3 regions of the Kitasatospora sp. NPDC056651 genome follow, and region 2 is predicted to be linked to each of the others. Evidence: predicted binding sites of a transcription regulator. Region 2 holds the regulator's gene; each other region holds the start of a gene.
The links. Region 2 encodes HrcA, which represses chaperone genes, less so after heat shock. Its sites were predicted from a motif close to TTNGCACTCNGNNNNNCNGAGTGCNAA; they were not measured.

Region 1: a site for HrcA is predicted at 3,153-3,179, ahead of groL (chaperonin GroEL). Genes of this name have one in related genera too.
Region 3: a site for HrcA is predicted at 4,382-4,408, ahead of groES (co-chaperone GroES). Genes of this name have one in related genera too.

Annotation. Positions count from the first base shown of each region.
Region 1 is NZ_JBHTWX010000113.1:10,436-16,698, forward strand. It holds gene ACFRAR_RS31845 (hypothetical protein) at 35-688, shown strand; gene ACFRAR_RS31850 (hypothetical protein) at 708-881, opposite strand; gene ACFRAR_RS31855 (hypothetical protein) at 903-1,259, opposite strand; gene groL (chaperonin GroEL) at 1,374-2,996, opposite strand; gene ACFRAR_RS31865 (cold-shock protein) at 3,342-3,545, opposite strand; gene ACFRAR_RS31870 (ubiquitin-like small modifier protein 1) at 4,082-4,360, opposite strand; gene thrC (threonine synthase) at 4,387-5,667, opposite strand; SAM riboswitch class I at 5,684-5,821, opposite strand; gene ACFRAR_RS31880 (glucosyl-3-phosphoglycerate synthase) at 5,971-6,263, shown strand, end outside.
Region 2 is NZ_JBHTWX010000022.1:63,120-69,382, forward strand. It holds gene hemW (radical SAM family heme chaperone HemW) at 1-1,047, shown strand, start outside; gene ACFRAR_RS12000 (DUF3097 domain-containing protein) at 1,176-2,003, opposite strand; gene ACFRAR_RS12005 (hypothetical protein) at 2,044-2,700, shown strand; gene ACFRAR_RS12010 (hypothetical protein) at 2,767-3,351, opposite strand; gene htpX (zinc metalloprotease HtpX) at 3,374-4,294, opposite strand; gene hrcA (heat-inducible transcriptional repressor HrcA) at 4,579-5,613, shown strand; gene dnaJ (molecular chaperone DnaJ) at 5,695-6,263, shown strand, end outside.
Region 3 is NZ_JBHTWX010000052.1:42,194-48,456, forward strand. It holds gene rimI (ribosomal protein S18-alanine N-acetyltransferase) at 1-347, shown strand, start outside; gene tsaD (tRNA (adenosine(37)-N6)-threonylcarbamoyltransferase complex transferase subunit TsaD) at 340-1,446, shown strand; gene ACFRAR_RS21050 (hypothetical protein) at 1,443-1,703, shown strand; gene ACFRAR_RS21055 (polysaccharide deacetylase family protein) at 1,784-2,692, shown strand; gene ACFRAR_RS21060 (SAM-dependent methyltransferase) at 2,721-3,887, opposite strand; gene ACFRAR_RS21065 (hypothetical protein) at 3,937-4,278, opposite strand; gene groES (co-chaperone GroES) at 4,550-4,855, shown strand; gene groL (chaperonin GroEL) at 4,972-6,263, shown strand, end outside.

The DNA of each region.
Region 1 (6,263 bases), on a different contig from region 2:
CTGTCCACGGCGGGATCCCGGCAGAATGGGCCGCATGCCCACCGAGACCGACGACCTGCTCGCCGACTGGACCGCCCTGCTGCACCGCTGCGGGGCCGCCGCCGACCCCGGGCCGTACGGACGGGAGCTGCTGCGCCGCTGGGCGCAACCGTGGCGCCGGTACCACACCGTCGCGCACCTGCGCGCGGTGCTGGGCCACGTCGACGAGCTGGCCGGGCACGCCGCCGACCCGGACGCCGTCCGCCTCGCGGCCTGGTTCCACGACGCCGTGTACCGCCCCGACCGCACCGAGAACGAGGAGCGCAGCGCCGCCCTGGCCGTCCGCGCGCTGACCGCCGCCGGCCTGCCCGCCGAGCGGGTCGCCGAGGTCGAGCGCCTCGTCCTGCTCACCGCCGGCCACGACCCGGCCCCCGGCGACCGCGACGGCGAGGTGCTCTGCGACGCGGACCTCGCCGTCCTCGGCGGCACCCCCGAGGCGTACGCGGCGTACGCGGCCGCCGTCCGCGAGGAGTACGGCTTCGTCCCCGAGCCGGACTTCCGGGCCGGCCGGGCCGCCGTGCTGCGCCACCTGCTCGCCCTGCCCGCGCTCTACCGCGGCCCCGTCGCCCGCGACCGCTTCACCGCGGCCGCCCTCGCCAACCTGACGGCCGAACTCGGCACCCTGACCGCCGAACTCGGCGCCCCCTGACGCCGCCCCCGCGCGCCCGTCAGCTCCACCGCGCCCTCAGCCGGTCCGCGGCGGCCATGCCGCCCGTCACCGACAGGACCCGCCCCGCGATGGCCCACCACACGTCGTGGTCGGCCCCCGACACCTCCAGTACCCCCCACCACAGCCCGAGCCCGCAGCACCCGCCCAGCACACCCCACACCCAGCGCTTCATGCCGCGCACCGTACACGGCCGCTAGGAGAGCTCCCCCACCGGTGCCACCACCACGCCCCGCTTGCCGCACACCCAGTGCGGCTCCGGCCCCAGCTCGGGCTCCACGCCGAGCGCGTGCGGGTCCCCGTCGGCCGCGCAGTCGGCGCACAGCGGCCAGCGTCCGTACGCCTCCAGCAGTGCGTCCTGGACGTCCTGGGCGACCAGTCCGAGGACGTAATCGGTGCCGTCCGGCCACTGCTCCAGCCACCAGCGGCGGTGCGTCACGGCCTGCTCCACCAGCGAGACGACGGCGGCGTCCGCCACGTCCCGCGCGGTGAGGTCGGCCAGGATCAGTGCCCGCGCGTTGTGCAGGGCGTTCTCGATGTCGTCAGCAGCCATCCGTCCATTCTCCGACGCGACCGGGGCAACGACGAAAACGCCGCGTGGGCGGCTCCCCGAAGGGAACCGCCCACGCGGACGAGGAACCAGCCGATCCGATCGGAAAGATCAGGATCAGAAGTCCATGTCACCGCCCGGCATGCCGCCGCCGGCGGCCGCGGCGGCCTTCTCCGGCTTGTCGGCGATGACGGCCTCGGTGGTGAGGAACAGCGCCGCGATGGAGGCGGCGTTCTGCAGCGCGGAGCGGGTGACCTTGGCCGGGTCGATGATGCCCTCGGCGACCAGGTCGACGTACTCGTTGGTGGCGGCGTTCAGGCCGTGACCGGCGGGGAGGTTGCGCACCTTCTCCACCACGACGCCACCCTCCAGGCCGGCGTTGGTCGCGATCTGCTTGATCGGGGCCTCCAGCGCGACCTTGACGATGTTGGCACCGGTGGCCTCGTCGCCGTCCAGCTCCAGCTTGTCGAACGCGACACCGGCCTGCAGCAGGGCGACGCCACCACCGGCGACGATGCCCTCCTCGACGGCGGCCTTGGCGTTGCGGACGGCGTCCTCGATGCGGTGCTTGCGCTCCTTGAGCTCCACCTCGGTGGCCGCGCCGGCCTTGATGACGGCCACGCCGCCGGCCAGCTTGGCGAGGCGCTCCTGGAGCTTCTCGCGGTCGTAGTCCGAGTCGCTGTTCTCGATCTCGGCGCGGATCTGGTTCACGCGGCCCGCGACCTGCTCGCTGTCGCCGCCACCGTCGACGATGGTGGTCTCGTCCTTGGTGATGACCACCTTGCGGGCGGTGCCCAGCAGGTCGATGCCGGCGCTCTCCAGCTTCAGGCCGACCTCCTCGGAGATGACGGTGCCACCGGTGAGGATGGCGATGTCGCCGAGCATGGCCTTGCGGCGGTCACCGAAGCCCGGGGCCTTGACGGCGACGGACTTGAAGGTGCCACGGATCTTGTTCACGACCAGGGTCGACAGGGCCTCGCCCTCGACGTCCTCGGCGATGATGACGAGCGGCTTGCCGCTCTGCATGACCTTCTCCAGCAGCGGGAGCAGGTCCTTGACCGAGCCGATCTTGGAGTTGGCGATGAGGATGTACGGGTCCTCGAAGGTCGCCTCCATGCGCTCCAGGTCGGTGGCGAAGTAGGCGGAGATGTAGCCCTTGTCGAAGCGCATGCCCTCGGTGAGCTCGAGCTCCAGACCGAAGGTGTTGCTCTCCTCGACGGTGATGACGCCTTCCTTGCCGACCTTGTCCATGGCCTCGGCGATCAGCTCGCCGATCTGGGTGTCAGCGGCGGAGATGGAGGCGGTGGAGGCGATCTGCTCCTTGGTCTCCACGTCCTTGGCCTGGGCCAGCAGCTGGTCCGAGACGGCGGCGACGGCCTTCTCGATGCCGCGCTTCAGGGCCATCGGGTTGGCGCCGGCGGCGACGTTGCGCAGACCCTCGCGAACCAGGGCCTGGGCGAGCACGGTGGCGGTGGTGGTGCCGTCACCCGCGACGTCGTCCGTCTTCTTGGCGACCTCCTTGACGAGCTCCGCACCGATCTTCTCGTACGGGTCCTCGAGCTCGATCTCCTTGGCGATGGAGACACCGTCGTTGGTGATCGTGGGGGCGCCCCACTTCTTCTCCAGCACGACGTTGCGGCCCTTGGGGCCGAGCGTGACCTTCACCGCGTCGGCGAGCTGGTTCATGCCACGCTCAAGGCCGCGGCGAGCTTCCTCATCAAAGGCGATGATCTTGGCCATCAGAAGTGGTCCTCCGGGACACGGTCGACTGCTCGGACCAAGGGGTGCCCGCGACGGACGGCCCTGGTGCGCGGAGGTCCATTCCCCTACCGCTCCCGGGGGCCTCACCGACCCGGTCCGCTGTCACTCTCACACTGTGAGTGCTAACGCCAATGATTAGCACTCCGGGTGGTCGAGTGCAAGCCCCACCGCCGATCCGCGAGCCGCCGACGGAGCCGTCCGGGAACGCCACCGGAGCCGTCCGGGAACGCCGACGGGCCCGCACGACACGCGTCGCGCGGGCCCGCCGAGAAGCGAGTGGTCACCAGCCGTGGGGCCGAGCCGAGCTCCTGGAGCCGGAAGGGGTCAGACCGCGGCGCGGACCATGTCCGCCTGCGGGCCCTTCTGTCCCTGGGAGATCTCGAACTCGACCCGCTGGCCCTCCTCGAGGGTGCGGTAGCCGTCCATCTGGATCGCGCTGTAGTGGACGAAGACGTCCGCACCACCGTCGACCGCGATGAAGCCGTAGCCCTTCTCCGCGTTGAACCACTTGACGGTGCCCTGAGCCATTCCGAACTCCCCTAGTGCTGTGCTGGCCCTTCACGCGCCCGCAGGTCGCGGGCCCGGGTTGGTTGAAGGCCGGCCCGGGGAACCCCCCCTGGGCGCAGCCGTGCACGCCGCAACCCACCGTTCAGGACGCCAGGCGGCTTCCGTCGAGCGGGTGATTGCGTCGACCGCCGCTGAATGTATCCGGATCGACGCCCTCTGCAACAGAGCCAGCCACCGGTAATTCCGCCGGGGCGTCAAGGGACAGTACGGGCCGAATCGGAATGTTCTCGGCATTTCACGCCGGACATAGCGGACGAATTACTCAAATGTCCGCCGGAATTCTGACAGCAGCCTGACATGTTTCACGGGCCGGTCTCACCGGCCGAACGCCCTGGGGCTGAGCACCGCACGGGCCGAAAGGGAATCCCTGTTCCCAGCCGAGCCACACTCTACTCCGACTCGACCCGGAAATATTCCCGCCGGAATGCCGACGGTCGCCCGCGCGCACGGAGAGCCGAATTCCGTACGCGCGGGCGACCGCGGGTTCTCGCGAAGACTCAGCAGCCGCCGGCCACCGCCGGGATGATCGAGACGCCGGCACCGTCCTTGATCTCGGTCGCCAGGCCCTCGTCGAAACGCACGTCGTCGTCGTTCACGTAGACGTTCACGAAACGGCGCAGCTTGCCGGTGTCGTCCAGGATGCGGGCGGAGATCCCCGGGTGGTTCTTCTCCAGGTCGGCGATGACCTCGGCCAGGGTGGCACCCTCGGCGGTCACCTCGGCGGCGCCGCCGGTGTAGGTGCGCAGGATGGTGGGGATGCGGACGTTGGCGCTCATGACTCTCCTTGCGGGGGGCGGGTGGTTCAGGCGGACGCGAGGCCGGCGGCGCGGAAGGCGTCCAGCGTCGGGCGGATGACGGCGGTCATCCCGGCGTCGGAGACGGCGTCCAGGGTCTTCAGGCCGTCGCCGGTGTTGATCGCGACGGTCTCCTTGGCCGGATCCAGCTGACCGGTCTCCACCAGCTTCTTCAGCACGCCGACGGTCACCCCGCCCGCGGTCTCGGCGAAGATGCCCTCGGTCCGCGCCAGCAGCCGGATCGCCGCCACGACCTCGGCGTCCGTGACGTCCTCCACGGCGCCACCGGTGCGGCGGGCGATGTCCAGCACGTACGGGCCGTCGGCCGGGTTGCCGATCGCCAGCGACTTGGCGATGGTGTCCGGCTTGACCGGCTTGATCACGTCCCGGCCGGCCTTGAACGCGGCCGACACCGGCGAGCAGCCCTCGGCCTGGGCACCGAAGATCCTGTACGGCCGGTCCTCGACCAGGCCGAGCTTGATCAGCTCCTGGAGGCCCTTGTCGATCTTCGTCAGCTGCGAGCCCGAGGCGATCGGGATCACGATCTGCTCCGGCAGCCGCCAGCCGAGCTGCTCGCAGATCTCGTACGCCAGCGTCTTCGAGCCCTCGCCGTAGTACGGCCGCAGGTTCACGTTGACGAAGCCCCAGCCCTCGCCGGCCGTGTCGCCGATCAGCTCCGAGCAGAAGCGGTTCACGTCGTCGTAGTTGCCCTCGATGCCGACCAGCTCGCCGCCGTACACCCCGGCCATGACGACCTTGCCCTGCTCCAGGTCGTGCGGGATGAACACGCAGGACCGGAATCCGGCCCGGGCCGCGGCCGCGCCCACCGCGCCGGCCAGGTTGCCGGTGGAGGAGCAGGAGAGCGTGGTGTAGCCGAACGCCCGGGCCGCCTCGATCGCGCACGCGACCACCCGGTCCTTGAACGAGTGCGTCGGGTTGCCCGAGTCGTCCTTGACGTGCAGCTGGGCGGTGAAACCGAGCTCCCGGCCCAGGTTGTCCGCCTTCACCAGCGGGGTCCACCCCGGGTTCAGGTTGGGCTTGGAGGCCACGTCGGCCGGGACGGGCAGCAGCGGCGCGTAGCGCCAGATGGAGGCGGGACCGGCCTCGATCCGCTTGCGGAGCTCCTCGGCGCCCTCGCTGCCGAACTCGTAGGCGATCTCCAGCGGGCCGAAACACTCCAGGCAGGCGAAGCTGGGGCCGAGCGGGAAGCGGGTGCCGCACTCCCGACAGGACAGGGCGGCGGCGGGGCCGAGGTCCACGGAAACGGGTGCGGCGGTGTCAAGAGCCATGATGGCGAGGCCTCTCTCCTCATCTTCCCCGTGGCACGGTCGCGCCACAGGCCGGAATTGGCACCTGTCCCGCCGGAGGCCTCCGTGACGACGGCCGGGCGAGAAGGTTGCCGGGACGTCAACGGGCCGTTCCCTCAGTCCCTCTGGATGAGCTTGTGAAATTGTGGTGGCGCTCAACGGTGACCCCGGCGTGCGAAGGTCCGACCGCTGTACGAAGACTGTATCCGAAGGCGTCAACCCATGAACGGGACTGTCCGCCACGCGAGATGACCCGTTCCACCCGACCCCGCCGAGGAGACTCCCGTGCCCGCCGAACCGACCCCCGAGCTCCTCCCGCAGGCGGCGTCCTGGCTGCGCCGCCGCTCCTGGAGCGCGGCCGACCGGCCGGTGAGCACCCTCCTCGCCGCCAAGGAGCGCACCGGCCGCACCGTCAGCGTGGTCCTGCCCGCGCTGGACGAGGAGGCCACCGTCGGCGACATCGTCCGCACCATCCGCCGCGAGCTGATGGAACGCCTCCCGCTGGTCGACGAACTCGTCGTGGTGGACTCCGGCTCCACCGACGCCACCGCCGCCGTCGCCGCCGAGGCCGGCGCCCG
Region 2 (6,263 bases):
GTCGCCTCGCAGGACACCTACGCGGACAACGTGGTCGCCGAGATCCGCCTCGCCCGGAAGGTGCTGGGGCAGACCGACCTCCCGGTGCGCACCGTCTTCCTCGGCGGCGGCACCCCGACCCTGCTGCCGGCCCGCGACCTGGTGAAGATGCTCGCCGCGATCCGCGAGGAGTTCGGGCTCGCCGAGGACGCCGAGGTCACCACCGAGGCCAACCCGGAGTCGGTCGACCCGGCCTACCTGGCCGAGCTGCGCGAGGGCGGCTACAACCGGATCTCCTTCGGCATGCAGAGCGCCCGCCCGCACGTCCTGGCGCTGCTCGACCGCCACCACACCCCGGGCCGCCCCGAGGCCTGCGTGGCCGAGGCCCGGGCGGCCGGCTTCGAGCACGTCAACCTCGACCTCATCTACGGCACCCCGGGCGAGTCGGACGACGACTGGCGGGCCTCCCTGGACGCCGCCATCGGCGCCGGGCCCGACCACGTCTCCGCCTACTCGCTGATCGTCGAGGAGGGCACCCGACTGGCCGCCCGGGTCAAGCGGGGCGAACTGCCGATGATCGACGACGACGTGCACGCCGACCGCTACCTGATCGCCGAGGAGGCGCTCGCCGCCGCCGGCTACTCCTGGTACGAGGTCTCCAACTGGGCGACCACCCCCGAGGGCCGCTGCCGCCACAACGAGCTCTACTGGACCGGCGCCGACTGGTGGGGCGCCGGCCCCGGCGCCCACAGCCACGTCGGCGGCGTCCGCTGGTGGAACGCCAAGCACCCCGCCGCCTACGCCCGGGCCCTCGCCGAGCACCGCACCCCGGCCCAGGCCCGCGAGGTGCTGGCCGACGAGGACCGCCGCGTCGAACGCGTCCTCCTCGAACTGCGCCTGGTCGAGGGCGTCGCCCTCGACCTCCTCACCGCCACCGGCCGCGAGGCCGCCGCCCGGCACCTCGCCGACGGCCTCCTCGCCCCCGCCCCCTACGAGCGGGGCCGCGCCGTCCTCACCCTCCGGGGCCGGCTGCTCGCCGACGCGGTGGTACGTGACCTGGTGGACTGAGTGTCGTCAACGTGGTGTCAGCCGTCGGAGGGAGCGCGCAATGACCGCCATCGATGACCGGGTGACGGGGTCCGAGGCGTCGCGCCGTCATGGTCGTCGGTGGTCTGGGGCGCGGCGACCGTTCCCCGTCACTCCGGCAGGGCGGTGAAGTCGATCAACTCCTCGACCCGGCCGAGGAGTTCGGGCTCAAGGTCCTTGTAGGAGTCCACCTTCGACAGGATGTGCTTCCAGGCCGCCGGGGTGTCCACAGGCCAGCCGAGGCGGCGGCAGGTGCCCTCCTTCCAGTCCTCGCCCCGGGGGACGGCGGGCCAGCCGGGGATGCCGACGCTGGCGGGCTTCACGGCCTGCCAGATGTCGATGTAGGGGTGGCCGACGACCAGCACCGCGTCGCCGGTGACCTGGGCGGCGATGCGGTGCTCCTTGGTGCCGGGGAGCAGGTGGTCGACCAGGACGCCGAGGCGCCGGCCCGGGCCGGGGGCGAAGTCGGCGACGATCGCGGGCAGGTCGTCGATGCCGCGCAGGTACTCGACGACCACGCCCTCGATCCGCAGGTCGTCGCCCCAGACCCGCTCGACCAGCTCCGCGTCGTGCCGGCCCTCGACGTAGATGCGCGACTCGCGGGCGACCCGGGCGCGGGCGCCGGGGACGGCGACCGAGCCGGAGGCGGTGCGCCCGGGCGCCCGGGAGGGGGCCGGGCCGGCCGGGCGGATGAGCGTGACCGCCCGGCCCTCCAGCAGGAAGCCGCGCGGGACCATCGGGAACACCCGGTGCTTGCCGAACCGGTCCTCCAGGGTGACGGTGAACCCCTCGGCGGTCTTCTCGCAGCGCACCACCGCCCCGCAGAAGCCCGTCGCCGCCTCCTCGACCACCAGGTCCCGCTCGGCGGGCACCTCCGGGGCGGGCTGTTGCTTCTTCCACGGCGGGGTCAGGTCCGGTCCGTACTGGCGGCTGCGCATACGGGTGATCATAGGGACCGGGCGCTGGCATGATCACCGCATGCACCGCTTCCAATCCCGTGCCGTCCGGGCCGGGACCCTCCTCTTCCTCGCGCTCTCCGGGGCGGCCTTCGGCTTCGTGAAGGACAGCCGGCCGCAGTACGCCGCCGTCTCCGTGATCACCCTCGCGGTCGCCTTCGGCCTCTTCGTCGCGGCGGAGCTGGCGAACACCAGGGACACCGGGACGGCCGCCGCACAGGTCGCCGCACAGGCCGCCGCAGCGGCCCCGGGCGCCGACGGCGGGCAGCCGGAGCCGGACGGACCGGAGGGCGACGACGAGGGCGACGGCGAGGACGGCGAGGACCTGGAGCGGTGCGAGGTCTGCGGCCGGACCGAGTCCAGGACGACGGCCGGCGGGCGCCTGGAGCTGCCCGAGGGGTGGCTGTCCCTGGAGATCGACCGCCGCTGCGCCGAGCTGCTCACCCGGACGTACTGCTCCGAGGAGCACATGCGTCTGGGCCTCGCGGGCCCGCTGCCCGCCCCGGAACTCCTCCGGGACGAGTCCGGCGACCCCTGGGACGTCCCGCGAACCGCCGGGGACCGGCTCGTCGACCTGGCCTGGATGGCCGGGCTGCTGCTCGTGTGCGGGTTCCTGCTGCTCGGTTGCGTCCTGGCGGTCCGGTTCCTGTTCGGACTGGCCGTCAGCGCGGTGTCGTAGCCGCACGTCGTAGCCGCACGGTCGTAGCGGGCCCGCCAGGGCGGACGGGGCGTGCCGGGCGGCTCCTCAGAGGCCCGGCGCGCCCCAGACCGGGAACCAGCGGCTCAGGTCCTTCTCCAGCCGCAGGTCGTTCCCCAGCATCGCGTTGACCTGGAGCTCCAGCGGGCTGTTGCGCCGCTCCCCGCCGCCCGGCATCGGGGCGAAGGGGTAGAACGTGCCCCGCTTGTAGAGGTACACCAGCGCCAGCGACTGCCCCTGCGGGTCGCGGAAGCCCACCAGCGAGCAGAGCAGCTGCGGCCCGAAGCCGTTCGCCTCCAGCTCGCTGTTGACCGCGTGCAGGTCGTTCACCAGCTCCGGCAGCTCCTCGGGCAGGTGCCGGGCGAGCAGCCAGGAGTAGCCGTAGCCGTCCTTGGAGGCCTCCACCGGGACGCCGCCGCGCTCGGTGTCGGCGTCCAGCAGCGCCCGGACCTGTTGCTCGACCTGGACGAAGGCCGCGCCCTCGACGGCCGCGAAGCAGACCGAGCCGAGCCCGGTGGGGGTGAACCCGGCCCCGGCCTCCAGGGTGAGCGCGGCGGACGGCACGCCGAACAGCTGGTCCAGGTCGGGCTTGACGGGCTTGCTGCGGCCGAACAGGGTGTCCAGGAATCCCACGGTGGTCCTTTCGGGGAGGGGCTCAGTGGCCGAGCTGCTCGGAGATCCTCGCCAGCTGCTCCAGCCGCTTCTCCAGCGTCGGGTGGGTGGAGAACAGCTGCGAGGCGGCCTCCCGGGCGCTCAGCGCGGGGGCGAAGTAGAAGGCGTTGTACGGCTGCGCCTGGCGCAGGTCCTTGCTGGGGATGGCCGCGATCTGCCCGGTCACCTTGGTCAGCGCGGAGGCCAGCGCGCTGGGCCGCCCGGTGAGCTGGGCGGCGGCCCGGTCCGCGGCCAGCTCGCGGTAGCGGGACAGCAGCCGGGTGAGCAGGAAGCTGATCGCGTACACGAGCATCGACACCAGCGGGACGATCAGCGCGAGGATGGCCGCGTTCTGGTCGTTGTTGTTGCGCCCGCCGCCCATGAACCCGCCGTACACGGCGATCCTGGTCATCGCCCCGGCGAGGACGCCGAGGAACCCGGCGATCGTCATCACCGCGACGTCCCGGTGGGCGACGTGCGACAGCTCGTGGGCGAGGACGCCCTCCAGCTCCTCCGGCTCCAGCCGGCGCAGCAGCCCGGTGGTCACGCAGACCACCGCGTTCTGCGGGTTGCGGCCGGTGGCGAAGGCGTTCGGCATGTCGTTGTCGGCGACGGCCACCCGCGGTTTGGGCATGTCGGCCAGCGCGCAGAGCCGGTCGATGGTGCCGTGCAGCTGGGGGAACTGCTCCGGGGACACCTGGTGGGCGCCCATCGCCCGTTCGGTGATCTTGTCGCTGAACCAGAACTGGGCGACGAACAGGCCGCCCGAGATCAGCACGATCAGTGGCCAGGCGCCGCGCAGCAGCACGATCAGCAGGCCGGTGAAACCCACGTACAGCAGCCCGATCACGAACATCGTCGCGACCATGCGGCCGGTCAGGCCGCGGTCGGGCGCGAATCGGGAGTGCTGGCCCGAGCTCGACATCGCTTGCTCCTCCGTTCGCCGTCGCTTTCGATGCTGCCACCCGGACGGCCTCCCGGCACCACCCCCGCGCCAGGAGGATCGAACTGCCGGGTCCGGCGGGCCCGGTCCGGAACTGCGGGGAGGATCACGCCGGTCGGGCCGTTCCTGCCGTAGGACCCGGGCCTTACACTGGCAGGTACGGTTCTGGCACTCGTGCGTTCAGAGTGCCAGGGCCGGGGCCGCCGGGAGCGGTCCGCAGCAAGGGACGCAGACGGACAACGTGCGAAGACGGAGGTGCGTGCCCCATGGCCGGTGAGGTCCGCCAGCTGGACGAACGCAAGCTCGCCGTGCTCCGCGCGATCGTGCAGGACTACGTGGGCACCGAGGAGCCGGTCGGCTCCAAGGCCCTGGTGGAGCGGCACAACCTCGGGGTCTCCCCGGCGACCGTCCGCAACGACATGGCGGCGCTGGAGGAGGAGGGTTACATCCACCAGCCGCACACCAGTGCCGGCCGCATCCCGACCGACAAGGGGTACCGCCTCTTCGTCGACAAGCTCGCCGAGGTCAAGCCGATGAGCGCCCCCGAGCGCCGGGCCATCCGGCACTTCCTGGAAGGCGCGGTCGACCTGGACGACGTGGTGGCCCGCACGGTGCGGCTGCTCGCCCAGCTGACCCGGCAGGTCGCGGTGGTGCAGTACCCCTCGCTGACCCGCTCCACCGTCCGGCACATCGAGCTGGTGGCGCTGGCCCCGGTGAAGGTGATGCTGGTGCTGATCACGAACACCGGCCGGGTCGAGCAGCGGATGGTCGACTGCCCGGGCACGGTCGGGGAGACGCTCCTGTCGGACCTGCGGGCCCGGATCAACGCGAGGGCCGCCGGTCGGCGCCTCCCGGAGGTCCCGGGGCTGCTGGAGGAACTGCCGGCGCTGTTCGAACAGGCCGACCGGCCGACCGTCAGTACGGTCCTGGTGACCCTGTTCGAGACGCTCGCCGAACACAACGAGGAGCGGATCATGCTGGCCGGCACGGCCAACCTGACCCGCTTCGGACACGACTTCCCGCTCACCATCCAGCCGGTGCTGGAGGCCCTGGAGGAGCAGGTCATCCTGCTCCGCCTCCTGGGTGAGACCGGGGACGCCGCGATGACGGTCCGGATCGGCCGGGAGAACGCTTACGAGGGGCTGAATTCCACCTCGGTCGTTTCGGTCGGCTACGGTTCGGGCGACGAGAGCGTGGCCAAACTGGGCGTGATCGGTCCGACCCGGATGGACTACCCGGGCACAATGGGGGCGGTGCGGGCGGTGGCGCGGTACGTGGGCCAGATCCTGGCCGAGTCCTAGCAATCGGCCGGTTCCGTCGGAAATCCGGCGGACCGGCTACCAGTCGCAGCACTACTACAGGCGGAACAAGCGGAGCATTTGGTGGCCACGGACTACTACGCGGTACTCGGCGTCCGACGGGATGCGGGGCAGGACGAGATCAAGAAGGCGTTCCGGCGCCTGGCACGCGAACTGCACCCGGACGTCAACCCGGACCCGAAGACGCAGGAGCGGTTCAAGGAGATCAACGCCGCCTACGAGGTGCTCTCCGATCCGCAGAAGCGCCAGGTCTACGACCTCGGCGGGGATCCGCTGTCCCCGGGCGGCGGTGGAGCGGGCGGCTTCGGCGCCGGCGCGGCGGGCTTCGGCTTCTCCGACATCATGGACGCCTTCTTCGGCGCCGCGGCCGGCCAGCGCGGTCCGCGCTCGCGCACCCGCCGCGGCCAGGACGCCATGATCCGGCTGGAGATCACCCTGGAGGAGGCCGCCTTCGGCACCACCAAGGAACTCCAGGTCGACACCGCCGTCACCTGCACCACCTGCAGTGGCGAGGGCGCGGCCCCCGGCACCTCGGCGCAGACCTGTGACATGTGTCGCGGCAAGGGCGAGGTCTCCCAGGTCACCCGGTCCTTCCTGGGCCAGGTCATGACCTCCCGCCCCTGCCCGCAGTG
Region 3 (6,263 bases), on a different contig from region 2:
CGGTCGTCGGCTACGCCGGACTGATGGCCGTCGCCGGCGAGGGCGACGTCCAGACCATCGCCGTCGACGAGCGCCACCAGGGCGCCGGCCTCGGCACGGCGCTGCTCACCGACCTGATCCGGGAGGCCGCCCGGCGCGAGTGCGCCGAGCTGCTGCTGGAGGTGCGGGTGGACAACCCGCGCGCCCAGCGGCTGTACGAGCGCCACGGCTTCGAACCGGTGGGCATCCGGCGCGGCTACTACCAGCCCGCCAACGTCGACGCGCTGGTGATGCGCCTCGACCATCCGAGCACCGACAGCACTGACAGCACTGACCCGAAGGACATTGAGGACACCCGCCATGGCTGACGAACCGCTCGTCCTCGGCATCGAGACCTCCTGCGACGAGACCGGCGTCGGCATCGTGCGCGGCACGACCCTGCTGGCCGACGCGGTCGCCTCCAGCGTCAACGACCACGCCCGCTTCGGCGGCGTCGTCCCGGAGATCGCCAGCCGCGCGCACCTGGAGGCGATGGTCCCGACCATCCAGCGCGCCCTGGACACCGCCGGCGTCAAGGCGAGCGACCTGGACGGCATCGCCGTCACGGCCGGCCCGGGCCTGGCCGGCGCGCTGCTGGTCGGCGTCAGCGCCGCGAAGGCGTACGCCTGGGCGCTGGACAAGCCGCTGTACGGGGTCAACCACCTCGCCTCGCACATCTGCGTCGACCAGCTGGAGCACGGCCGGCTGCCCTCGCCGACGATGGCCCTGCTGGTCTCCGGCGGGCACTCCTCGCTGCTGCTCAGCGAGGACATCACCAGCGACGTCCGCCCGCTCGGCGCGACCATCGACGACGCGGCCGGCGAGGCCTTCGACAAGGTCGCCCGGGTGCTCGGCCTGGGCTTCCCCGGCGGCCCGATCGTCGACCGGACGGCCCGCGAGGGCGACCCGAAGGCGATCGCCTTCCCGCGCGGCCTCACCGGCAGGAACGACCCCGAGTACGACTTCTCCTTCTCCGGCCTGAAGACCGCCGTCGCCCGCTGGGTGGAGGCCAAGCGCCGGGCCGGCGAGGAGGTGCCGATCGCCGACGTGGCGGCGTCCTTCCAGGAGGCGGTCACCGACGTGCTCACCCGCAAGGCCGTCAAGGCGTGCAAGGACAGCGGCGTCGACCACCTGATGATCGGCGGCGGCGTGGCGGCCAACTCGCGGCTGCGCGAGATGGCCCGGCAGCGCTGCGACCGGGCCGGCATCCGGCTGCGGGTGCCCCGGCCGGGCCTGTGCACCGACAACGGCGCGATGGTCGCGGCGCTCGGCGCCGAGATGGTGTGGCGCGACCGCGCGCCGTCCTCCCTCGACCTGTCGGCGGACTCCTCGCTGCCCGTCACCGACGTCCACGTGCCCGCCGCGGACATCGGGCACGGGGGCTTCCACGGCCAGGCCTACGACGCCCTCGGCGGTGGCGCGGCATGACCGTCGCCGCGATGTGGGAGGCCCGGGCGGCGGCCGGCCGTGGGGCCGAACTCGCCGCCTGGGCGCGGGAGTCGGCGCTGTCCGCGCTGCGCGGCTCGGCCGGGCTGGAGCGCCTCGAACTGCTCTCCGCCCCCGGTGAGAGGGTGCTGCTGATCGCCTGGTGGAGCGGTGAGCCGGTGCCGGTCGCCGACCCGCCGGCCGAGCTGCTCGGCCGCCCGGTGCACCGCTGGTCCTTCACCAGCGAGCACGCCGAGTAGCCCGGAAGCGGGAACCGCTGCCCCGGCCGTTACCGTGCATAGCGGAGAGAAGGCCGGACGGGAAGCGGGAGCACACTGCGGTGATCAGCGACGGGCGGAGCAGGACCAGGACGTACGCGGCGGGGGCGCTGGCCCTGCTGGCCTTCGCCACCGGATGCGGCGACAACGGGGGCGGCGGCAGCGCCCCGGCCGCCCAGGGCACCGGCACCGCCTCGGCCGCGCCCCGGCCCACCGGCGGGGCGCCGGCCACCGCCGCCCCGACCACCGCGGCTCCGGCGGGCGCGGACGCGGCGGCCTGGGCCAAGTGGAACCTCACCCCGCTCGCCCCCGCCCCGGCGCCGCCCGCCGACAAGCCGATCAAGCTCGAACGGACCGGCACCGTACCGGTGTTCAGCGAGGTGAAGACGAACGACAAGGTCGTCTTCGTCACCATCGACGACGGGGCCGAGAAGGACCCGAAGTTCGTCGAGATGCTGACCGACCTCAAGGTGCCGATATCGATGTTCCTGACCCGGGACATAGTCAGGAACGACTACGCCTACTTCAAGCCGCTCCAGGCACTGGGCAACCACATCCAGAACCACACCGTGGACCACCCGGTGATGAGCAAGATCCCGGCCGAGAAGCAGAAGTCCGAGATCTGCGACGCCCAGTCCGCGCTCACCCAGCAGTACGGCACCGCCCCGCTGCTGTTCCGCCCGCCGTTCGGCGACGGCGCCGGCACCGCGACGCTCAACACCTCGGTGCAGCAGTGCGGCCCGCGCGCCATCGTGCTGTGGCGCGAGTCGATGCAGATCCACGACATGCAGTACCAGGCGGGGGACAAGAAGCTGAAGCCAGGCGACATCATCCTGGCGCACTTCCGCGGCCCCTCGGAGCTCAAGGGCGCCACGATGACCCAGATGTTCGGCGACCTGCTGGCCCGGATCCAGGAGCAGGGCTTCTCGGTGGCCCGGCTGGAGGACTACATCCAGGCACCCGCCTCCTGACCCGGAACCCGGGCGCCCGCCTCCTGGCTCAGACCGGCTGCCCCAGCATCATCAGCGGGCCGTGGTCGGTGCGGCTGAGGATCACCGTGACGGTGTTCGGCCCGGACGGCTTGAGCTGGCGGCGCAGTTCCTCCGGGGTGATCGCCATCCCGCGCTTCTTGATCACCACCGTGCCGACCGCCCGCTCGCGCAGCAGCGCCTTCAGCTTCTTGATGTTGAACGGCAGCACGTCGGTGAGCTCGAAGGCGTGCGCGTACGGGGTGGGGACCAGCTCGTCGGCGGTCAGGTAGGCGATCTTCGGGTCGATCAGTCGCCCGCCCACCTGCCCGGCCACCTCGGCCACCAGGTGGGCCCGGATCACCGCGCCGTCCGGCTCGTACAGGTAGCGCCCGACCGGGCCGGCCGGCGGGTCGGGCAGGTCGCCGCCGGTCAGGCTGGCGCCCTGCGGCAGCAGGGTGGCGCGGTGCGGGCCGGCGGCCCCGGTGCCGAACCAGAGCACCGCCTCCTTGACGTCGCCGTGGTCGGAGACCCACTCGGCCTCGGCGTCCTCGGGGACGGCCTCGTGCGGGATGCCCGGGGCGACCTTCAGCGCGCCGATCGGGGTCCGCCGGCCGGCCTCGATCGCCCAGGAGAGCGGCGGGGCGTACGCCTCGGGGTCGAACACCCGGCCGCGTGAGGTGCGCCGGGCCGGGTCGGTGAACACCGCGTCGTAGCCGGTGACGTCCACCTCGGCGACGTCCGCGCAGCGCACCTCGACCAGCTCGGCCAGGCCCAGCGCGGCGGCGTTCGCGGCGGTGGCGGCGCAGGCCGCCGGGTCCTTGTCGACGGCCAGCACCTCGATGCCCGCCCGGGCCAGCGCCAGCACGTCCCCGCCGATGCCGCAGCACAGGTCCGCCAGCCGTCGCACGCCCAGGGCGGCGAAGCGCCGCGCCCGCCACTCGGCCACGGCGCGCCGGGTGGACTGCTCGACGCCGTTGGGCGTGAAGTACATCAGGTCGGCGTCGGCCCCGAACTTGGCCCGGGCCCGCTGCCGCAGCCGCGCCTGCCCGAACGCCGCCGACACCAGCTCCGCGGGGTGCTCCCGCCGCAGCCGGGTCGCCAGCGCGAGTTCCTCCCCGGGGGTGAACTCGCGCAACTCGGCGAGCAGGGCCTGGCCCTCGGGCGTCAGCAGCGGCTGGAGGTTCTCGGTGTCCACGGGGCCATTCTCGCCGGTCGGCGGGCTCGCGAGCGCACCGTCCGGCCGGTCACCGGAGGGCGCCGGAGGAGAGCAGCGCGGGCAGGACGAACGGGGCGATCGCGGCGGCGACCGGGAGGAGCCGGTAGCCGGACCGGACGCTGCGGACGGCCGTCACGACGCTCACCGCGAGGGCGATCACCGGGGCGGCCATGAACGCGACGGCCAGGGTGGCCCAGGCGCTGCCGTCCCCGTCGTCGCCGCCGTCGAAGCCGGCGGCGATGCCGACGAGGCAGACGAGGTAGAAGGCGGCGACCGGGAGCGCCGCTCCCAGCAGGAGCAGCGTCGGCAGGGCCAGCGAGGCGTCCTTGAGCCGGGACGGGCCGATGCGGACGGCCGGGATCGGAGTCATGCCACGAGTCTGTCGAGCGGGGCCGGGTCGCACATGAGTACGGCTACTCATCCGTTTTCCGGGGGTCCCCGGGTGCGTCTTCCGGGGTTTCCGAGGCGCGCCGTTGGCACTCTGGTTGACTGAGTGCTAACACGGCCCTATGGTCGTCCTTGGCACTCACCACCTGGAGAGTGCTAACGCGACGACGTGTGTCTGACCCCCGCGACGGCAGACCCGCAGGATCGCCCCTACCCGTTAGAAAACCCCGTAATCTCCGAAGGGGAGCTCGGACGTGACCACCAGCAGCAAGGTTGCCATCAAGCCGCTCGAGGACCGCATCGTGGTCCAGCCGCTCGACGCCGAGACCACCACGGCCTCCGGCCTGGTTATCCCGGACACCGCCAAGGAGAAGCCCCAGGAGGGCGTCGTCCTGGCCGTCGGCCCGGGCCGCTTCGAGGACGGCCAGCGTCTGCCGCTCGACGTCGCCGTCGGTGACATCGTCCTGTACTCGAAGTACGGCGGCACCGAGGTGAAGTACCAGGGCGAGGAGTACCTGGTGCTCTCGGCCCGCGACGTTCTCGCGATCATCGAGAAGTAAGACGTTCCGACCCGCCCCGGATCCGTGTCCCAAGTGACAGGGGCCCGGGGCGTGGTCGTTGGTTCACGTAGTTCGGCGGCCGGTGGCCCGGTCGCAGCCCCGAGGGAATAGGGAACATGGCGAAGATCCTGCAGTTCGACGAGGACGCCCGCCGCTCGCTGGAGCGCGGTGTCAACAAGCTGGCCGACACCGTCAAGGTGACCATCGGCCCCAAGGGCCGCAACGTCGTCATCGACAAGAAGTTCGGCGCCCCGACCATCACCAACGACGGTGTCACCATCGCCCGCGAGGTCGAGCTGGACGACCCGTACGAGAACCTTGGCGCGCAGCTCGTCAAGGAGGTCGCCACCAAGACCAACGACGTCGCCGGTGACGGCACCACCACCGCCACCGTGCTGGCCCAGGCCCTGGTGAACGAGGGTCTGCGCAACGTCGCCGCCGGTGCCGGCCCGGCCGCCCTGAAGAAGGGCATCGACAAGGCCGTCGCCGCCGTCTCCGAGCACCTGCTCTCCATCGCCCGCGAGATCGAGGGCAAGGACGACGTCGCCGCCGTCGCGTCCCTCTCCGCGCAGGACACCCAGGTCGGCGAGCTGATCGCCGAGGCGATCGACAAGGTCGGCAAGGACGGTGTCATCACCGTCGAGGAGTCGAACACCTTCGGCGTGGAGCTGGACTTCACCGAGGGCATGCAGTTCGACAAGGGCTACCTGTCGCCGTACTTCGTCACCGACGCGGAGCGGCAGGAGGCGGTCCTGGAGGACCCGTACATCCTGATCAACCAGGGCAAGATCTCCTCCATCCAGGAGCTGCTGCCGCTGCTGGAGAAGATCCTCCAGGGCGGTGCCTCGAAGCCGCTGCTGATCATCGCCGAGGACGTCGACGGCGAGGCGCTGTCGACCCTGGTCGTGAACAAGATCCGTGGCACCTTCAACGCCGTCGCCGTCAAGGCCCCGGGCTTCGGCGACCGCCGCAAGGCGATCCTCGGCGACCTGGCCGTCCTGACCGGTGGCCAGGTCATCTCCGAGGAGGTCGGCCTCAAGCTCGACCAGGTCGGCGTGGACGTGCTGGGCACCGCCCGCCGCGTGACCATCACCAAGGACGAGACCACCGTCGTCGACGGTGCCGGTGACGCCGAGGCCGTGGCCGGCCGCGTCGCCCAGATCAAGGGCGAGATCGCCGCGACCGACTCCGACTGGGACCGCGAGAAGCTGCAGGAGCGCCTGGCCAAGCTGGCCGGCGGCGTCTGCGTCATCAAGGTCGGCGCCGCCACCGAGGTGGAGCTGAAGGAGCGCAAGCACCGCCTGGAGGACGCCATCTCGGCGACCCGCGCCGCGGTCGAGGAGGGCATCGTCGCCGGCGGTGGCGCCTCCCTGGTCCACGCCGCCAAGGTGCTGGACGGCGGCCTGGG